Regions from separate parts of the Streptomyces herbicida genome, predicted to be linked through region 1. Evidence: riboswitches for the same ligand, from Rfam matches in the RefSeq annotation. Region 1 holds a riboswitch; the other holds the start of a gene.

The links. Region 1 has a riboswitch for guanidine ahead of Q8A52_RS41455 (MBL fold metallo-hydrolase). Riboswitches for the same ligand answer to the same signal wherever they lie in the genome.
Region 2: it holds a riboswitch for guanidine, as region 1 does, so the genes downstream of both, Q8A52_RS20255 (DMT family transporter) here and Q8A52_RS41455 (MBL fold metallo-hydrolase) in region 1, are expected to answer to the same signal.

Annotation. Positions count from the first base shown of each region.
Region 1 covers NZ_JAUYWJ010000029.1:23,336-32,383, reverse strand. Annotated here, with positions in the region: gene Q8A52_RS41470 (Acg family FMN-binding oxidoreductase) at 1-162, shown strand, start outside; partial or broken gene Q8A52_RS41465 (MFS transporter) at 226-766, shown strand; partial or broken gene Q8A52_RS41460 (respiratory nitrate reductase subunit gamma) at 756-854, shown strand; gene Q8A52_RS41455 (MBL fold metallo-hydrolase) at 880-1,749, opposite strand; guanidine-III (ykkC-III) riboswitch at 1,762-1,830, opposite strand; gene Q8A52_RS41450 (class I SAM-dependent methyltransferase) at 1,931-2,749, opposite strand; gene Q8A52_RS41445 (VOC family protein) at 2,765-3,538, opposite strand; gene Q8A52_RS41440 (MFS transporter) at 3,667-4,032, opposite strand; gene Q8A52_RS41435 (GNAT family N-acetyltransferase) at 4,034-4,273, shown strand; gene Q8A52_RS41430 (DUF418 domain-containing protein) at 4,524-5,783, opposite strand; gene Q8A52_RS41425 (response regulator transcription factor) at 6,001-6,666, shown strand; gene Q8A52_RS41420 (sensor histidine kinase) at 6,663-7,775, shown strand; partial or broken gene Q8A52_RS41415 (GNAT family N-acetyltransferase) at 7,766-8,074, shown strand; gene Q8A52_RS41410 (DUF5707 domain-containing protein) at 8,375-8,824, shown strand.
Region 2 covers NZ_JAUYWJ010000009.1:149,474-158,521, forward strand. Annotated here, with positions in the region: gene rph (ribonuclease PH) at 1-355, shown strand, start outside; gene Q8A52_RS20225 (hypothetical protein) at 477-884, shown strand; gene rdgB (RdgB/HAM1 family non-canonical purine NTP pyrophosphatase) at 962-1,567, shown strand; tRNA gene Q8A52_RS20235 (tRNA-Leu) at 1,573-1,659, opposite strand; gene bcp (thioredoxin-dependent thiol peroxidase) at 1,699-2,166, opposite strand; gene Q8A52_RS20245 (DUF3618 domain-containing protein) at 2,259-2,588, shown strand; gene Q8A52_RS20250 (GroES family chaperonin) at 2,687-2,989, shown strand; guanidine-III (ykkC-III) riboswitch at 3,052-3,128, shown strand; gene Q8A52_RS20255 (DMT family transporter) at 3,165-3,485, shown strand; gene Q8A52_RS20260 (transglycosylase domain-containing protein) at 3,501-6,152, opposite strand; gene Q8A52_RS20265 (ABC transporter permease) at 6,938-7,738, shown strand; gene Q8A52_RS20270 (ABC transporter permease) at 7,731-8,552, shown strand; gene Q8A52_RS20275 (ABC transporter ATP-binding protein) at 8,560-9,048, shown strand, end outside.

The DNA of each region.
Region 1 (9,048 bases):
CACGGGGTGCGCACGTCGATGCTGCACCAGGCCCTGGAGTGGCCGGATCTGCGGTGGGCGATGCGCAATGGACCTGAGCGGCGCTGCAGTCCGCAGCTGCTGATCCGCTTCGGATACGGCCCGGAGGGCGGCCGGACCCCGCGTGCACCCGCACGGCCCTGAGGGCATGGGCTCACTCGGCCGGGTGAGGTGTGGCGGCCCGGTGAGAACGAAGGAGCAGACAGGATGCCGCAGGCACCGACTCAGCAGGAGGCAGGGCCGGCACCGGTTCCCGGTCGGTCCTGGCTGATGCTGGCACTGGCCACGGTCGGCTTCGCCGTCAACTTCTGGGCGTGGGCGCTGCTGAGCCCGCTCGGCCCCCGATTCAAGGACTCCCTGGGCCTGTCCTCCTTCGAGCAGTCGCTGCTGGTGGCGGTGCCGGTCGTGGTCGGCTCGCTGGGCCGCATTCCGGTCGGCGCGCTCACCGACCGGTTCGGCGGACGGGTGATGTTCCCGCTGGTCTCCGCGGCCAGCATCGTCCCCGTCCTCTACCTCGGGCTCGCGGGCCACTCCTCGCTGGCGGCCCTGCTGGTGGGCGGGTTCCTCCTCGGTATCGGCGGCACCGCCTTCGCCGTCGGGGTGCCCCTCGTCAACGCCTGGTTCCCGCCCGAGCGACGAGGGTTCGCCATCGGGATCTTCGGCATGGGCATTGACGAGCTTCACCGCGATCAGCGCGCTGACCACGGTGAAGCTCGTCAATGCCCATGGCATGTCCACCCCCGGGCTACCTCACCCGCCCCTACATCGTCTACCGCAGCCGTGACATCGGCCTGGGCGCCCGGGCGCCGCGCCGCGGCTGGGAACGCGTCGGATAGCGGGCCCGCCGGGCGTGACCGGCCGTCAGCCCTTGGGCCAGAGGATGAAGTCCGCGAAGGCCCGCCGGGCGGGCTCGGGCCCGACCTCGTCCAGGGCGGCGCGCACGGCGTGGAGGTGGTCGGGAGTCATCTCCAGCGGGGGTTCCTCCGGCTGATAGGTGGTCCGGATCGGATAGTCGACGCCAGGCCGGCGCGTCATCTCGATGTGGCAGCCCAGGACATGCGTGACCGGACGGCGGCCGGCGAATGCGATCAGCCGGTCGATCGTCCGCGAGAACGCCGGCCAGTCCTCGATGTACAACCGGCCGCGGTAGACGGTGTCTCCGGTCAGCAGGAACCCGGTCCACGGGTCGTAGAAGGTGATCGCCGCGGCGTCATGGCCGGGTGTCGCGAGCGCCTCCAGGACCCGCCCCCCGAGATCGAGCGGCCTCACCGTTTCCGGGTTCTCCGCGAAGCCGAGGAATGCCCATGCCGCATGCCGATCGGCACCGACCACCAGCGTGTCCGGCCGGTCGAGGAACTGGCCGTCGCCCGCGACATGATCGCCGTGCGAGTGCGTGTGGAGGACGAGCAGCCGATAGCCATCGCGCGGATTTCGAGCCAGCCACGTCCCGACGAGATCATCGACGGTCCGGCGCACCGGAAAGAAGTCCGGCGACGCCGTGGCACCGGTGTCGATCAGGACCGCCTGGCTCTCTCCGAACAGCAGATACAGAAACGGGGCCTCGTAGTCGATCGCCTTGTTCTGCCGCAGCACCACCGTGTGCTCGTCGTACCAGTGCACCTGAAGATCGGGATCGGTGTTGTGCTTGGCCGACGGCGACCCGTGGATCCAGGCCACACCCAGCGGCTCCGCGCTGAACTTCCGGCCACCGAGCTCGCCCGCACCGGACATGACGCCTCCCGAAGTGCGTCGTCTTGGCGGGCCGGGTACGGCGCACATCTCGTCCGGGGAGACACGCATGTGCGCCTCCGGCTGGACGCTATCACCGCATATCAGACGCGAGCGAGCACCCCTTGGGCTCCGAGCTGCCACGCCTGCGGGTTCCTCCTGGGCCTGCGTGCGGGTCGGCGCCTCAGCGCCGCTGCCCCCAGGCCATCATCATGCCCGGCCCGAGCTCGGCGAGCCGGGGCGAGGCCAGGTATGCCAGTGCCTCATCGATCACGGTGGCGTCGACTCGGCCGGTCTCCTCCAGCGCGGGCCGCATCCGGCTCCAGGTCTCGGACCAGAAGCGAGCCGGCGGGCTGCCTGCGACCAGCGGCGGGCAGTGCAGCTCCGCGGCGACGTCCTGCAGGCCCTCCTCTCTCAGGAAGTGCGGATACGCCGGTACGGAGGTGGTGTCCGTCCCGATCGTCGCCCTCAGCGCCTGCCACATGGCGTCCATGACCCGCCGGTAGGCGGACGAGGTGTCCAGGACGTCCGGCACCTCCACGGCATCGGCGAGCACCAGCCGGCCTCCGGGGTTCAGCCAGCGCGCAAGCCGTGAGATCAGCCGGCGGCGCTCGGGCAGGTGCATGAGGACGAACCTGGCATGGATCACGTCGAAGGTGCCGGGCCGCAGGTTCTCGTCCATGAGATCGGCGGTGACCACGCGCAGTCGCGGGCCCGCGAGGGCGGCCAGGGCGCTGGTGTCCCGGTCCAGGGCGACCACTTCCTCGACGCCTGCCTCCTCCAGCAGCCAGCGCGCCACCGTTCCGGTCCCGGCACCCACTTCCAGGCACCGCTTCCCCGGCCCTGCGCCCAACGCACGCAGACGGTGCGTGGTGACGGGGTCGAAGGCCAACGCGCCGGCGTCGATCCGCTCGGATTCCCGGGGGTGGTCCGGTGGGAACAGGTCCTCTCCGTAGCGGCCCTCGCCTGCGGCCGCGCTGCCGGAGGAAGCCGAACCGGTCATGGTTGCCTACGGCCGTCAGCTCTGGCGCGGATTCGGCTTCAGCACGGCGAACACCGCTTGGGCCGGGTCCGCCAGCCAGGCGATGCGCCCGACGTCCGGCACGTCCGCGGCCGGCATGAGCACCGTCCCGCCGTTCTCCTGCACCGCGGTGACGACGGCATCCGCGTCGGCAACGGCGAAGTACGGCACCCAGCGCGCCACCTCGTGCTCCCCCTGAAGCGGAGCCACGCCGCCGAAGGCCCCCTCCTCCTGGTCGCCGTCACTGATGCTCAGGACCCGGTACGTCATGCCCGGCGCCTGCATCTCCTGAGAGCGCCAGCCGAACAGCCCGTGATAGAAGCGGATGGCCGCTTGCGGGTCCGCGACATGCAGCTCGACCCACACCAGCGTGTTGTCCTCGGACGTCACCTCCAGGCCCGCCCCGGCTTCGAACACGGCGAACTCCGCACCCTGGGGATCGGTGAACTGGGCCAGTTGGCCCTCTCCCACGCTCATCGGCTCGAGGCGCACACTGCCGCCGCCGCCGACCACATCACGGGCGGTGGCCTGGATGTCGTCGCTGCGGAAGTACGTCGTCCAGGCCGACTGGGCGCCCTCCTCGGTCAGCGGCCCGAGGGCGCCGACGGTCTTCCCGTCCTGCTGGAAGAGCCCGTACCCGCCCGCTTCGGGCCCGAGGGACATGAACCGCCAGCCGAAGACGGCGCTGTAGAACGTGGTCGCCGCGTCCAAGTCCGGGCTGCCGAGGTCGATCCAGACGGGCGATCCGGCGCGGAAGTCGGTGCCGAGCATGCGTTTCCTCCTGCGCGTCCGGTACTGAGACTTCGTCACTATGCCGCCCCTCATGGGTGCGCCCGGCGCAACGGTCCGAATGTCCCTCGCCTTTCACCCCGGCTGGGGAACCCGATCAGCTGCACCACTCACGTGCAGTCGAGCCGCTGGGCCGACGCGGGCTGCCGGGTGCTGGTGTGCCCGACAAGGCCGGCGAGCAGCAGGGCAATGAGGGCGATGAGGGTGACGCCCCGCCAGCCGAGACCGTCGAGCACGGGTGCCGCGAGTGCGGTGCCGATGGCGCCGACGACGAAGTACAGCACCAGGTAGACGCTGCTGAGGCTGCCGCCGCGGCCGGGGTCGAGGGCGATGATCCGGCTCTGATTGGCCGCTTGGGCGGCGAAGCAGCCGGCGTCGAAGAGGGCGAGTCCGAGCCCGGTGAGCGGTGGGGTGCCGAGGCTGGTGACGAGCAGGGCGGTTCCGCCTGCCGCGGCCGGCAGGGCGGCGGTGATCACGGTGCGGGACCGTGAGGGCTACCACGGCCTCGGCGTCGGCTCCGCCCTGATGACCGCCCTCGTCGCGGCCGCACGCCAAGCCGGCCACCACGCGATGATCGCGGGCATCGAGTCCGGCAACACCGCGTCGATCCGCCTCCACGAGGGCTGCGGCTTCCGCCACGTCGGAACGATGCCGGAGGTCGGCACCAAGTTCGGCCGCCGGCTGGACCTGACCCTCATGCAACTGCCCTTGACCTGAACTGCCGACGGCGCGGGGAACGGAGCGCGGGCCAGGGTGTCGCCATGCCGCAGCTACCGCCTCGCCCGCAAGACGAAGTCGCCGGCGGGGAGGCGCTCTCGGCCTTCACGTTCAACTCCGTGAGGCGGTGGTGCAGCCCTCGGTGCGGCGTTGGCTGGCCGGGCATGGCGGTCCTTTCGCCGATGTTGTTCGTCACCGGCGACGATGGATACGACGAAGTAGGCCTGTTCCTGGCCCGGATGACGCGGTGTTACTTGATGTGCCGCGCAGGCCGGGTGGCGAGGTGGAGCAGGTATTCGAAGGGGCCTCGACGGAACAGACGGGTCCATACGGTTGCCAGGAGGGCGGCGGCCGCGATGAAAGCGAGGAGAGCGGGAAGCGCGGCCATCGTGTCGTCCTGGACCGTGGCCACGTACCAGACGTCGGTGAAGAACCAGAGGGCGACGATGTGCAGGACGTAGACCGTCAGCGCCATCATGCCGACCGCCGAGACGGGTGTGGCCAGACGCGTGAGCCGCGGCAGCCGGTCCGCGGCGGTCAGGCATACGACCACGACCAGCAGGGCGACACCGGTGTTGCCGAGTATCGAGAAGGTCGTCTGGCTGTGCGGCGCGGCCACCAGCAGCCAGGAGAGCGGGGCGTGCCCGTCGGGTTCGCCCACGGCGTCGGACCACCATGCCGACGCCGCCGAACTTCCCGTGGCGTCCGCGACGGCTGTCAGGGCGTGCGGGACCAGACGCAGCGCCAGCCAGGAGCCGCCGTAGCCGAGGAGTCCGAGTGCCGCACCGGTGAGGGCGAGCCGGAACCGGAAGCCGGGCCGGGTGAGATCGAGTTTGGCCACTGCCATGCCCGCGAGCAGGAGCGGCATCCAGGTGAGGACCGGATACGCCCCGGTGAACATCAGTTCGGTAATGCCGTCGGTTCCGCTGAGCCGGGCCAGTGGGTCCCAGGAGACGACGGCGTCCGCCCAGTTCCCCTCCTCGATCGAATTCCGGATCACGTGCAGCGCCTGGGGCAGGATCAGTGCCCCCGCGGCGGCGATGACCGCCAGCGTTCCGGCGCGCAACCGGTACAGCGGGAGTACGGTCAGAAAGAGCAGCCCGTAGAAGCTGAGGATCACGTCGACGTCGGTGCCCAGGGCGGTCAGGGCGTATCCGAGCACCAAGAGGACGGCAGCGCGGATCACGACTCGGCCCACCGCCTGTCGGCCGGGCCGGCCGGTCCGGGGGCGGGGCCGTCCGGTGATGATGATCAGCGAGAACCCGGCGAGCAGCGCGAAGAGCGCGGACGAGCGGCCCCGCGCCGTCTCCAGCAGGAACCCCAGGGGTCCGCCTGTCGACACGTCCGGGCCGACATGAGCGGAGAACATGCCGAAGACCGCGAGACCGCGGGCCAGGTCTATGCCGATCAGCCGCCCGGGCGACGGCGCAACGGCCGGGGCGGCGGGGCACTGCGTCTCGAGCGGACGTGACACCGCCGCTGGTGCGTCGGGCGATGCGTTCTGGGTCATGTCTTCAGAGTGTGCCGAAGACCCGGCCCGGCTCACAGGGCACGTTTCCGAAGGCACCCTGTCGAGCGGCCCGAACCACCCCGTCGAGCGGCCGGAGACGGCCCGGTCGACCGGTCGGAGCCGCGCCGCCAATCGGCGGGAATCGCCTTCGCGCGGCTGAGGAACGGCCTTCGCCGTGGTACGGATCGAACGGGAGTATGCGACGAGCGGAGCGCACGTGATCCGGGTCCTGGTGGTCGACGACGAAGCCCTGGTCCGCGGGGGCTTCACCCACATCCTCAACGCGGCGGACGACATCGAAGTCGTGGCAGCCGTCCCCGGCGGCCAGGCCGTCCGAACGGTGCGCGAGTCGCATCCCGACGTCGTTCTGCTGGACATCCGGATGCCGGACGTGGACGGGCTCACCGTCCTGGCCGACCTGCGCCGTATGCCGGACCCCCCGGTGGTGGCCATGCTCACCACGTTCGACGCCGACGAATACGTGGCGACCGCCCTGCGCTCGGGTGCGGCCGGCTTTCTGCTCAAGGACACCGACCCGGAGCAGCTGCCCTACCTCGTGCGAGCCTTGGCCGAGGGCGGGACCGTGCTGTCGTCCAAGGTCACACGCACGGTGGTGGACGCTTACCTCGACAAGGACTTGCGCGAGCCCGCCGTCCACCTCACGGCCCGGCTGACCGAGCGCGAGCGCGCCGTCCTCGTTCTCATGGCCCAGGGCCTGGCCAACACCGACATCGGCGACCGGCTGCATCTGAGTACCGGCACGGTCAAGGGCCATGTCAGCGCCGTGCTGAGCAAACTGCGCGTCAGCAGCCGCGTCCAGGCTGTGCTGGTCGCCGAGCGAGCGGGACTGCTGGCGCCGTCGCAGGACGAGGACGCAGGGTGAGCGGGCGAGAGGTGCCGGCTCCACTGGTGGACGCCGTCCTCGTGCTGGTCGCGCTGGTGGACGCGTGGGCCCGTGTGGGCATCCAGGCGCCGTTGGCCATGGCCTGCGCGTTGCTCGCGGCCGGAGCCCTGTCCCTCCGTCGCCGTGCACCACTGGCAACCTTCCTCCTCACCCTGCCCACCGCCATGCTCTCCGACGCGGTGTTCGCCACGATCGCCGCGCTGTACACGCTCTCCTCGCTCAGCCGCCACCGCGTCCTGCTGGCAGGCTGCGCCCTCACGTATGCGGTCATCGACTTCCTGCCCTGGCCCTGGTCGTCCCTGGAGGCCGCCGAACTCGACCGGATCGACACCCTCCTGCACATCAGTTACACACTGGCCACCGCGGTGGCACCCGTCTTCCTGGGCCAGCTCGTGCAGGCGCGACGCGACCTGTCCCTGCGGCTCGCCGAGATCACCGAGGCACGCGAGCAGGAACGGCAGCTGGCCGCCCAGAGCATCCTGGCCCAGGAACGTGCCCAACTGGCCCGCGAGATGCACGACGTGGTCTCCCACCAGGTCAGTCTGATCGCCGTACAGGCCGGAGCGCTCCAGGTGGGCAGCCAGGACGCGGAGACCAGAAAGGCCGCAGCCACGATCCGGCAGCTCAGTGTGCAGACCCTCGACGAACTGCGGCACATGGTCAGCGTGCTGCGCGCCTCCGGCAGCCGGCCCACGGAGCTCACCCCCCAGCCGTCCCTGGCCGACCTGCAGAGCCTCGTCGACAGCAGCGGCATCGAAACAGAACTGAAGACAGACCTGCCGACCTCCCTTCCGCCCACCGTCCAGCGCGCCGTCTACCGCACGGTGCAGGAAGCCCTCACCAACGTCCGCAAACACGCTCCCGGTGCCTCGGCAACCGTCCAGATCCACCAGGAGGACGGCGCCGTCCACACCGTCATCACCAACGATGCCCCCACCCGGCCCGTACTCGCCCTGCCCAGCGCCCACCACGGCCTCGCCGGCCTGCGCCAGCGTGCCGAACTCCTCGGCGGCTCCGTCACATCCGGCCCCACGGCCGACGGCGGCTACGAACTCCACCTGGAACTGCCCGTCGAACAGAACCGATGACGGTGCTCGGCAGGTTCAACCTGGTCAACATCGAGGATGGCACTGCGGAAGTCGGCTACCGGGTCGCGCAACACGTCGCCGGCCACGGTGTGGCGACCGCAACCGTCCGGGAGCTGTGCCGGCTGGCGGCGGAGCGGCACGGGCTGCGTACCCTCAGGGCGGCCGCCGCCCGCGAGAATGCCGCGTCCCAGAAGGTACTGACCAAGGCCGGCTTCGTCCCGGTCGGCCTGGCGGACCCGGCCGAACTCGGCGGTAAGCCAGGCACCTGGTACCAGCGCGACACGGTACTCCCGCGGTAGACCGTGATCTTGCTGGTGGGCGACTGACGACCGCAGTCACCTCGTGGCGGCTTCCGCAGGGTCGCCCACTCCCACCTCACGGGTCTCGACCCGGCCGGCCCTGCGGCACCCGACCCGCGCCGCTGGAGCCTCCAGCAGTCGCCGGTGACTCTGGACAGGATCCGATGACGACGTGACCTGAGTATCTCGGATGAGTAGTTGTGCTCATGCCGTGGGGTCAGTCGCTGGACGAACATGAAGTCAACGCCGCGAACGCGGCGCACACACAAGGTAGTTGACCTGACTACGGGGGTTGGTTTCATGTCCAGGCGCATCATTGTCTCCTCGCTCGCCGCTGTTGCCGTGCTGGGAGCGGCCGGTGCCTACGCCTTCGTGGCGCAGGCCTCCGAGGACGGACCGGCGGTGAAGGACAGCTCCGCCGAATACATCGCCCCGGTCACCGGCCACGACGGCTCTCTCGCCTTTACGACCCGTGTGACGGATGACTCGGGAGTGCGGAGCGTGAAGGTTCTGGCCTGGCCGGGGAGCATGAAGCCGGCTCCGACGGCGAAGGAGATGTCCGCCGTCGAGTCCGCCAAGTGCACGGCGGCCGGGCACGGAGCCGCCACGTGCCGGTACACCGCCAAGGTCTCCGGCACGGACGCCGCTGCAGCACCGCGCGGGACGTGGCACGTCGCGGTCCTCGTCACCGCGAAGGACGGCGACACGGTGTTCGTGCCCAAGGCAGCGGACTTCACTGTGACTCGCTGACCATTGTCACGCCTTCTTCTCCGACTTCCGGTGGGCTGTAGGCGGGGTCATGGCGCCGTGCGGCGGTATGACCCCGGCCGACAGAACCGTCGCCGAACCACCCACCTCGGTTCGGCAACTCATTCGATCTTCGAGCGTTCGTCCCCTATCGTCGGCTCGTCCTGTCCGGTCGCCTGTCGAGGGAACACGCCGAGTGAAGAGAAGTACCAAGTGGCTCAGCTCGT
Region 2 (9,048 bases), on a different contig from region 1:
GGCCATCACCGGCGCCTATGTGGCACTGGCCGACGCGGTCGGCTGGGCCCAGGGCAAGAAGCTGATCAAGGCCGGCCGCCAGCCGCTGACCGGCACCGTCTCCGCGGTCTCGGTCGGCATCGTCGGTGGGGTCCCCCTCCTCGACCTCTGCTACGACGAGGACGTGAAGGCCGAGACCGACATGAACGTCGTCTGCACCGGCGACGGCCGCTTCGTCGAGGTCCAGGGCACGGCCGAGGCCGAGCCCTTCGCCCGCGAGGAGCTCGACGCCCTGCTCGACCTGGCCGTGACCGGCTGCGCGGAACTCGCGGCCATCCAGCGCTCGGCACTGGAAGCGACCCTGGAGAAGAAGTAAAGGGATCCCCAAAAGACGAGGGGGCGGACGGCAACCCGGTCGGCCTCCCCGGCGTCCCTATGGGTACGGGCGCACGGCACACCGCCGTGCGCTCGGCCATCGAGGGAGAGGGACCAACACCATGGGCGCGAGCCGACACCGACGTCGAGGCCGTATCACCGCCATCGCCGCCACCGTGGCCGCCGTAGCGCTCACCGCGGGCCTCGCCACCGGCTGCGACGCCGTCAACAAGGCCCTGGACTGCGTCCAGACCGCCGACTCCATCGCGGACAGCGTGACCGACCTCCAGCAGGCGGTGGAGAACGCGGCCAACGACCCGACGCAGACCGACGAGTCCCTCAACTCGATCCAGCGGAACCTCGACAAGATCGGCGACAGGACGGACAACGCCGACGTCAACAAGGCGGTCGACGACCTCCGCAAGGCGGTCGACAACGTCCGTCAGGCGATCAAGAACGGCGACGAGACCCCGGACATCGGCCCGGTCACGGACGCGGCGGGCGAACTGACCAAGGTCTGCACCCCGTAGCACCGGAGGTCCGCACCCCGTACCGCCAGGGGACTGCACCGGTGGGGCAGGTCGTGGAGCCAGGGATACTGAACCCCATGACCCGCCTGATCCTCGCCACCCGCAACGCCGGAAAGATCACCGAACTCCGCTCGATCCTCGCCGAAGCAGGCCTGCCGCACGAGCTGGTCGGAGCCGACGCGTTCCCCGACGTCCCCGACGTCAGGGAAACGGGAGTGACGTTCGCCGAGAACGCCCTCCTCAAGGCCCATGCCCTGGCCCGGGCCACCGGTCTTCCGGCGGTGGCCGACGACTCCGGCCTCTGCGTGGACGTCCTGGGCGGCGCCCCCGGCATCTTCTCCGCCCGCTGGGCGGGCAGCCACGGCGACGACAAGGCCAATCTGGACCTTCTGCTGGCCCAGCTCTCGGACATCGCCGACGAACACCGGGGTGCCCACTTCGCCTGCGCCGCCGCTCTCGCACTGCCGGACGGGACGGAGCGGGTGGTCGAGGGCCGGTTGACGGGAACCCTGCGCCACACTCCCACCGGTACCAACGGCTTCGGGTACGACCCGATCCTCCAGCCGGAGGGGGAGTCGCGGACGTGCGCCGAGCTGAGCCCCGAGGAGAAGAACGCCATCAGCCACCGGGGCAGGGCGTTCCGCGCTCTGGTGCCCGTGGTACGGGAGTTGCTCGGTCGGTAAGGAGTTGGTGCGGCCGGAGGGACTCGAACCCTCACGGGAGTTACCCCACTGGGACCTAAACCCAGCGTGACTGCCAGTTCCACCACGGCCGCCTGGTGCTGCCCGGCCATGCTAGCGGCCGGGCAGCGCAGTCAGATGCCCAGATCCTTGATGATCTTTGCCACGTGGCCTGTCGCCTTCACGTTGTAGAGGGCGCGTTCGACCTTGCCCTCCTCGTCGACGACGACCGTGGAGCGGATGACACCGACGACCGTCTTGCCGTACAGCTTCTTCTCGCCGAACGCGCCGTAGGTCTCCAGGACCTGCTTGTCGGGGTCGGCGAGGAGGGTCACCTTCAGGGACTCCTTCTCGCGGAACTTGGCCAGCTTCTCCGGCTTGTCGGGGGAGATGCCGATCACGTCGTAGCCCGCGCCGGCCAGGACCTCCAGGTTGTCCGTGAAGTCGCAGGCCTGCTTGGTGCAGCCGGGCGTGAGGGCCGCGGGGTAGAAGTACACGATGACCTTGCGGCCCTTGTGGTCGGCCAGGGACACCTCGTTGCCGTCGGCGTCGGGCAGGGTGAAGTCGGGGGCCACGTCCCCGGGCTGGAGTCGCTCGCTCATCGGTCCAGAGTAACGGGGGGTCCTGACAGTGCGGCGGCGTGCGAAGCTGACAGACTGTCCGGAACAGCATCGAAGACTTCGGAGGCCGTACGGTGGCGGAGACGTCGGACACCAGAACCCCGGCGCAGATCGAGGCGGACATCAAGCGCCGTCGCGAGGTGCTGGCCGAGACGCTGGACGAGATCGGGGTGCGGGTGCATCCGAAGACGATCGTCGGCGATGCCAAGGCGAAGGTCGTCGCCAACGTCGATCACACCCTCGGCCGCGCCTACATCCAGGTCAACCGCGTGGTGAGCGATGTGCGGGCGCAGTTCGTGGACGAGGAGGGCGCACCCCGGATCGAGCGCATCGTGCCGGTCGCGCTCCTCGCCGTCGGGGTCGTGGGGCTGCTCGCGCTCGGCACCCGGCGCCGCAAGAGCTGACCCGGTCGCGTACGCAGGCGTAAAAGGCAGGTAGGTTCGAAGGCGTGAGCGCCAACAGAAATGACCCCAGCACCCATCACGACAAGCTGCCCATCCGCATGCTGCACGACCGGGTGCTCGTGCGGCAGGACACCAGTGAGGGCGAGCGGCGGTCGGGCGGCGGCATCCTGATCCCCGCCACGGCGGCGGTCGGGCGGCGGCTGGCCTGGGCCGAGGTGGTAGCGGTCGGGCAGAACGTACGGACGGTGGAGCCGGGCGACCGCGTCCTGTACGACCCGGAGGACCGGGCCGAGGTCGAGGTACGCGGCATCGCGTACGTGCTCATGCGTGAACGCGATCTGCACGCCGTGGCGGCGGACCGGTTCGAGGGGTCGGAGGACTCCACCGGTCTGTACCTCTGACGGGCGTGCACCTCTGAATCAACGGCGAAGAGGGCTGGTGACCATGGTCACCAGCCCTCTTCGTATTCCCTTGCTATCGTCGAAGGAAACCCGACGAGACGCGCCGTACCGGGATGGATGTACGCAAAGACGACGCACCCCTGTCCGTCATCACGTACGCCCCGGAGGTGCCCCCATGGCCTGGGTCCTGCTCGTCGTCGCCGGTCTGCTCGAGGTCGGCTGGTCGATCGGAATGAAGTACACCGACGGCTTCACCCGGCCCGTCCCCAGCGTCCTCACCGGAGCCGGCATCGTCGCCAGCATGCTGCTGCTGTCCTACGCCGCCCGGTCCCTGCCCATCGGTACCGCCTACGGCGTGTGGGTGGGCACAGGGGCCGCCGGAGCGGCGGTGCTCGGCATGGTGGTGCTGGGGGAGCCGGCGACCGCCGCCCGGATCTTCTTCGTGTGTCTGCTGCTGGTCGCCGTCGTGGGGCTGAAGGCGACCTCCGGTCACTGACGGGTCAGCGACCGGTCACTGCCTCCTCGTCGCGCCCTGCGGGCCCGCAACGGTGCCCGTCGTGCCGCCCGGGGTTCCGCCGTTCGTGCCGCCGTTCGTGCCCCCGTTCGTGCCGCCGTTCGTACCGCCGGTGGTGGTGCCGCCGTCCGTGGTGGTTCCGGTCGTGCCGCCGTCGGTGGTCGTCCCGCCGTCGGTCGTGCCTCCCGTCGTCCCGCCGTCGGTCGTGGTGCCGCCGCCGGTGGTCGTTCCGCCGTCCGTGGGGGTCCCGGTCGGGCCGCCGTTGTCCTGGCCCTGCGTCTGGCCCTGGGTCTGCCCCTGGTCCTGGCCGCCGTCGGTGGTGCCGCCGTTGTCCTGGCTGCCGGTGGTGCCGGGCTGGGTCGGAGCCTGCGAGCTCGGCGCCTGGACCTCGGCGCCCTGCTGCAGCTCGAGGTCGAACTCGCGCGCGGGCTTCCCCTTCAGGGCGGTCTTCGTGTACTGGGACCAGATGTCGGTGGGCGCCCCGCCGCCGTTGATGCGCGGCAGGCCCATCACGCCGTACAGCGACTTGTGCGCGGCCGTCACCGGGTCCTGGCCCATCACGGAGACGACCGTGGCCAGATCGGGCGTGTAGCCCGCGAACCAGGCCGCCGTGTCCTCCTCCGCGGTGCCGGTCTTGCCCGCCGCGGGGCGGCCGGCGTTCTGCGCGGCGGTCGCGGTGCCCGTCTGGACCACGCTCTGCAGGATCGACGTCGTGGTGTCGGCGGCCTCACGGCTGACGGCCTGCCTGGTCTGCTCCCCGGGCAGCTTGACCTCGTCCTTGCCGTCCTTGGTGATCTTCTCGATCATCGTGTACGTGCCGTGCTTGCCGTGGTTGGCGAGCGTGGCGTACGCCTCCGCCATGTCCAGCACGCTGGCGGTGGCCGTGCCGAGGGCGATGGACGGGTAGGGGTTCAGGTCCTTGGTGTCGGACGGGATGCCGAGGTCGACCGCGGTCTTCTTGACCTTGGCGGGGCCCACGTCGACGGCCATCTGCGCGTACACCGAGTTGACCGACAGGTTGGTGGCCTGCCGCACCGTGATCTGGCCGTACGACTTGGAGTCCTCGTTCTCGGGGGCGTACGCGCCACCGCTCCAGCCCTGTACGGGCCGCTGGTTGGTGCCGTCGTAGTACGTGTTCGGCGTGATCGTCTGGCCGTCCTGGGTCGTTGAGCCGTTCTGCACCGCCGAGGTGAACACGAAGGGCTTGAACGTGGAGCCGACCTGGAAGTCGCCGCGGGTCGCGCCGTTGGTGTACTGCTTCACGTAGTCCACGCCGCCGTACATCGCGACGACCTTGCCGGTCTTCGGGTCGACGGACGCGCCGCCCGCGCGGACGTAGTTGTCGACCTTGCGGTTCTTCTTGTCCAGCTTGTCCATCAGCTGGTCGTTGACCGCCTTGACGAAGGCGTTCTGCTTGTTCTTCTGCAGGGTCGTGGTGATGCGGTAGCCGCCGGCCTCCAGGGCGTCCGGGTCGACGATCTTGTTGGTGGTGAGGTAGTGCTTGATCGCGTCCACGATGTAGCCGCGCTGCCCGGACAGGCCGGTGGAGACGGTCTGTTCCTTCGGCATCGGGAAGTTCATGCGGGCCCGCTTGGACTCGCTGATCCAGCCCTTCGTGACCATGCCGTCCAGGACGTAGTTCCAGCGGGCCACGGCCGCGGACTTGTTCTCCGGGTGCGCGACGACGTCGTACTCGCTGGGCGCGTTGACCAGCGCGGCGAGGTAGGCGGCGCGGGCCGGGTCCAGGTCGGTGGCGTCCATGCCGTAGTAGGCCTGGGCGGCGGCCTGGATGCCGTAGGCGTTGCGGCCGAAGTAGCTGGTGTTGAGGTAGCCCTCGAGGATGTCGTCCTTCGACTTGTTGCGGTCCAGCTTGATCGAGATGAAGAACTCCTTGGCCTTACGGGTGACCGTCTGTTCCTGGGCCAGGTAGTAGTTCTTCACGTACTGCTGGGTGATCGTCGAGCCGGACTGCTTGCCCTTGCCGGTCGCGGTGTTCCAGGCCGCGCGGATCATCGCCTTGGGGTCGATGGCCGACTCGGTGTAGAAGTCCCGGTCCTCGGCGGCCAGTACGGCGTGCTGGGCGTCCTTGGAGATCTGCGCGAGGGTGACGTTCTCCCGGTTGATCTCGCCGTCACGGGCCAGTTGGGAGCCGTCCGCGTACAGGTAGACATTGCTCTGCTTGGTGGCGAGCGCGTTGGCCGGCGGGATCTTCACCATCGAATAGCCGAGGAAGAACAGGCCGATGATCAGCAGCACCCCGATGAGGAAGGTACCGAGCACCATGCGCCAGGTCGGGATGATCCGCCGCCACCCGGTGCGCTTGGGACGCTTGGGCTTCTTGCCCTTGCCGGCGGTCTCCGGGTTCACCGGGCCGACGGGGGTGCCGGCGTCCGCCGGGCGGGAGGGGGCGGCGGTCCGTGCGTTCGCCGCGTTCGCCGCGTTCGCGGGGTTGGCGGCGGTGCGTGCGGTGGCCGCTCCTGCCGCGCCCGCGCCGCGCGCCATGCCTGGGGCGCCGCCCGCGCCTGCCGCGCCCGCGACGCGCGCGGTGCCGGCTGCGCCTGCCGCGCCGCCTGCGCGCGCTGCGGTCACTGCGTTGCCGACGTTGCCTGCGGACCCGGGCGCCTTGGCGGTCGGCGGGTTGTCCTTGATCGGCGTGAGCCGCGTGGTCTCGTCCGTTGCCGCGGGCTGGGCGGTCGGGGCGCTCTCCTTGATCCGGGTGAGCCGGGTGGTGTCGGCGATGCCGGGGCTTGCCGCGTTCGCCGCGCCTGCGCCGCCCGCCGCGGCTCCTGCGTTGCCCGCGGTTCCGGGGGCCTTGGCGGTCGGCGGGTTGTCCTTGATCGGCGTGAGCCGGGTGGTCTCGTCCGTTGCCGCGGGCTGGGCGGTCGGGGCGTTCTCCTTGATCCGGGTGAGCCGGGTGGTGTCCGCGATTCCGGCGCTCGCCGACCCCACCCCACCTTCGGCGCCTCCCGTATCGCCCGCGTGGTCGTCACCCGCAGCCCCGGAGGGCTTCGCGGCTTCGGGGGCCTTGGCCGCCGGGGCGTTCTCCTTGATCCTTGCGAGGCGGCTCGTGTCGACGTTTCCCGGCCCGGAGGGCTCCGCGGGCCGCGCCTTCGGGACCGTACCGGCCTTCTCGGCCGGCGTGCCCCCCTGCTCGGCGGGCTCTCCGGCCGTCGTCGGCTTCGTCGTCGCACCGCCTTCGTTCGGCTGCTGCGGCTGCGGCTCGTCGCTCATGTCGTGCACGGACTCCTGTTTCGCCTCGTACGTTTCCGTACGCCCTCATACGCCATCTGCGCCCCCGGATGAAGACTCTCGCACCAAGCGTTCCGTTCCCGGATTCCGGCACGCGTCCGGGACGGAAAATGCGTGGCACGCCGCGTCGGACCCGGACTAGGCTCCTGCGCTTCGGTGTCGGGCGGTCCGGGAGGTTGACTGGCGTGGGCGCGGGACGGTTGTACGGGGCCGTCGCTGCAGGGGGTTTCAGACGGTACGCGACGTATCGGGCGGCCACTGCGGCAGGGGTGTTCACCAACACCGTCTTCGGCCTGATCCTCGTCTACACCTATCTCGCCCTGTGGGACCAGAAACCCCACCTGGGAGGGTATGACCAGGCGCAGGCGGTCACCTATGTGTGGTTGGGGCAGGCGCTGCTGTCGACGCTGGCGATCGGGGGTGGCGGCGTCGAGGACGAACTCATGGAACGCATTCGTACGGGTGACATCGCGATCGACCTGTACCGCCCCGCCGACCTGCAACTGTGGTGGTTGTCCGCAGACTTGGGCAGGGCCTTGTTCCAACTCCTGGGGCGGGGAGTGATCCCCTTCGTCTTCGGTGCGCTGTTCTTCCCGGTGGCGCTGCCCTCGGACGCGGGAACCTGGGCCGCCTTCCTCGTCGCCGTCCTGCTGGCGATGGTGGTCGGCTTCGGGATCCGCTTCCTGGTGGGGCTGAGCGCGTTCTGGCTGCTGGACGGCACCGGGGTGGCGCAGGCGGCCTGGATCACGGGCTTCTTCTGTTCCGGGTTGGTGCTGCCGCTGAACGTCTTCCCGGGCGTGATCGGCGAGGTCGTACGGACCCTGCCCTGGTCCTCGCTGCTGCAGGCCCCGGCCGACGTACTGCTCGGGAAGGCCGATCCATGGGGCGTCTTCCTCTTCCAGGCGGTGTGGGCGGCTGCGCTGCTCGCGCTCGGGCGGCTGCTGCAGTCGATGGCGACGCGGCGGGTGGTGGTTCAGGGTGGCTGAGCTCAACCGGGTCGCCAACGGGATGCGCGCCTACCGGATGATCGCCGCGATGTGGATCCGCTCCACGATGGCGTACCGGGCCTCCTTCGTGATGACGACGGTCGCCAACTTCACCGCGACCGCCCTCGACTTCGTGGCGATCCTGCTGATGTTCTCCCGCGTGGACGCGCTCGGCGGCTACTCGCTGCCCGAAGTCGCCTTCCTGTACGGCCTGTCCAGCACGGCCTTCGGGCTGGCCGACCTGGTGATCGGCTCGATGGAACGGCTGGGGCGCCGGGTGCGCGACGGCACCTTCGACACCCTCCTGGTCCGTCCGGCGCCGGTGCTGGCGCAGCTGGCCGCGGACCGGTTCGCGCTGCGCCGCCTGGGCCGGGTGACCCAGGGCTCGTTGGTGCTCGGCTACGCCCTGACGACCGTCGACATCGAGTGGACCCCGCTGAAGCTGCTGCTGATGCCGGTGATGGTGATCAGCGGCGCCGCGATCTTCAGCGCGGTGTTCGTGGCCGGCGCGGCCTTCCAGTTCGCGGCACAGGACGCGTCCGAGGTGCAGAACGCGTTCACCTACGGCGGCACCACGCTGCTGCAGTACCCGCCCACCGTCTTCGCGAAGGACCTGGTGCGCGGGGTGACCTTCGTGCTGCCGCTGGCCTTCGTCAACTGGCTGCCCGCGACCTACGTCCTGGGCCTGCCGTATCCGCTGCACCTGCCGCAGTGGACGGCCTTCGCGCCGCCGCTCGTCGCGGTGGGGTGCTGCGCGCTGGCCGGAGCGGCATGGCGGGCGGGGCTTCGGTCGTATCGGAGTACGGGGAGCTGAGGAACCCATGGACAGTGACTTCATCGAGGACTTCATCGCGCTCGACCGCGTCGAGAAGGTCTTCGACGTACGAAAGAAGACCGGCTTCCTCAAGCGGGAGCGCCGGGAGGTGCGGGCGGTCGACTCGATCTCCTTCACCGTGGCGCGCGGTGAGATGGTCGGCTACATCGGCCCCAACGGCGCGGGCAAGTCGACCACGATCAAGATGCTCACGGGCATCCTGACCCCGAGCGGCGGCCGTCTGCGCGTGGCAGGCATCGACCCCTCCCGCGAACGCACCCGCCTGGCACACCGCATCGGCGTGGTGTTCGGGCAGCGGACGACGCTGTGGTGGGACCTGCCGCTGATCGACTCCTACCGGCTGGTGCACCGCATGTACCGGATCCCGGACCGGCGTTACCGCGAGAACCTCGACCGCTGTGTCGAACTCCTCGAGCTCGCGGACCTGTTGGACGTCCCCGTCCGCCAGCTCTCCCTCGGCCAGCGCATGCGCGGC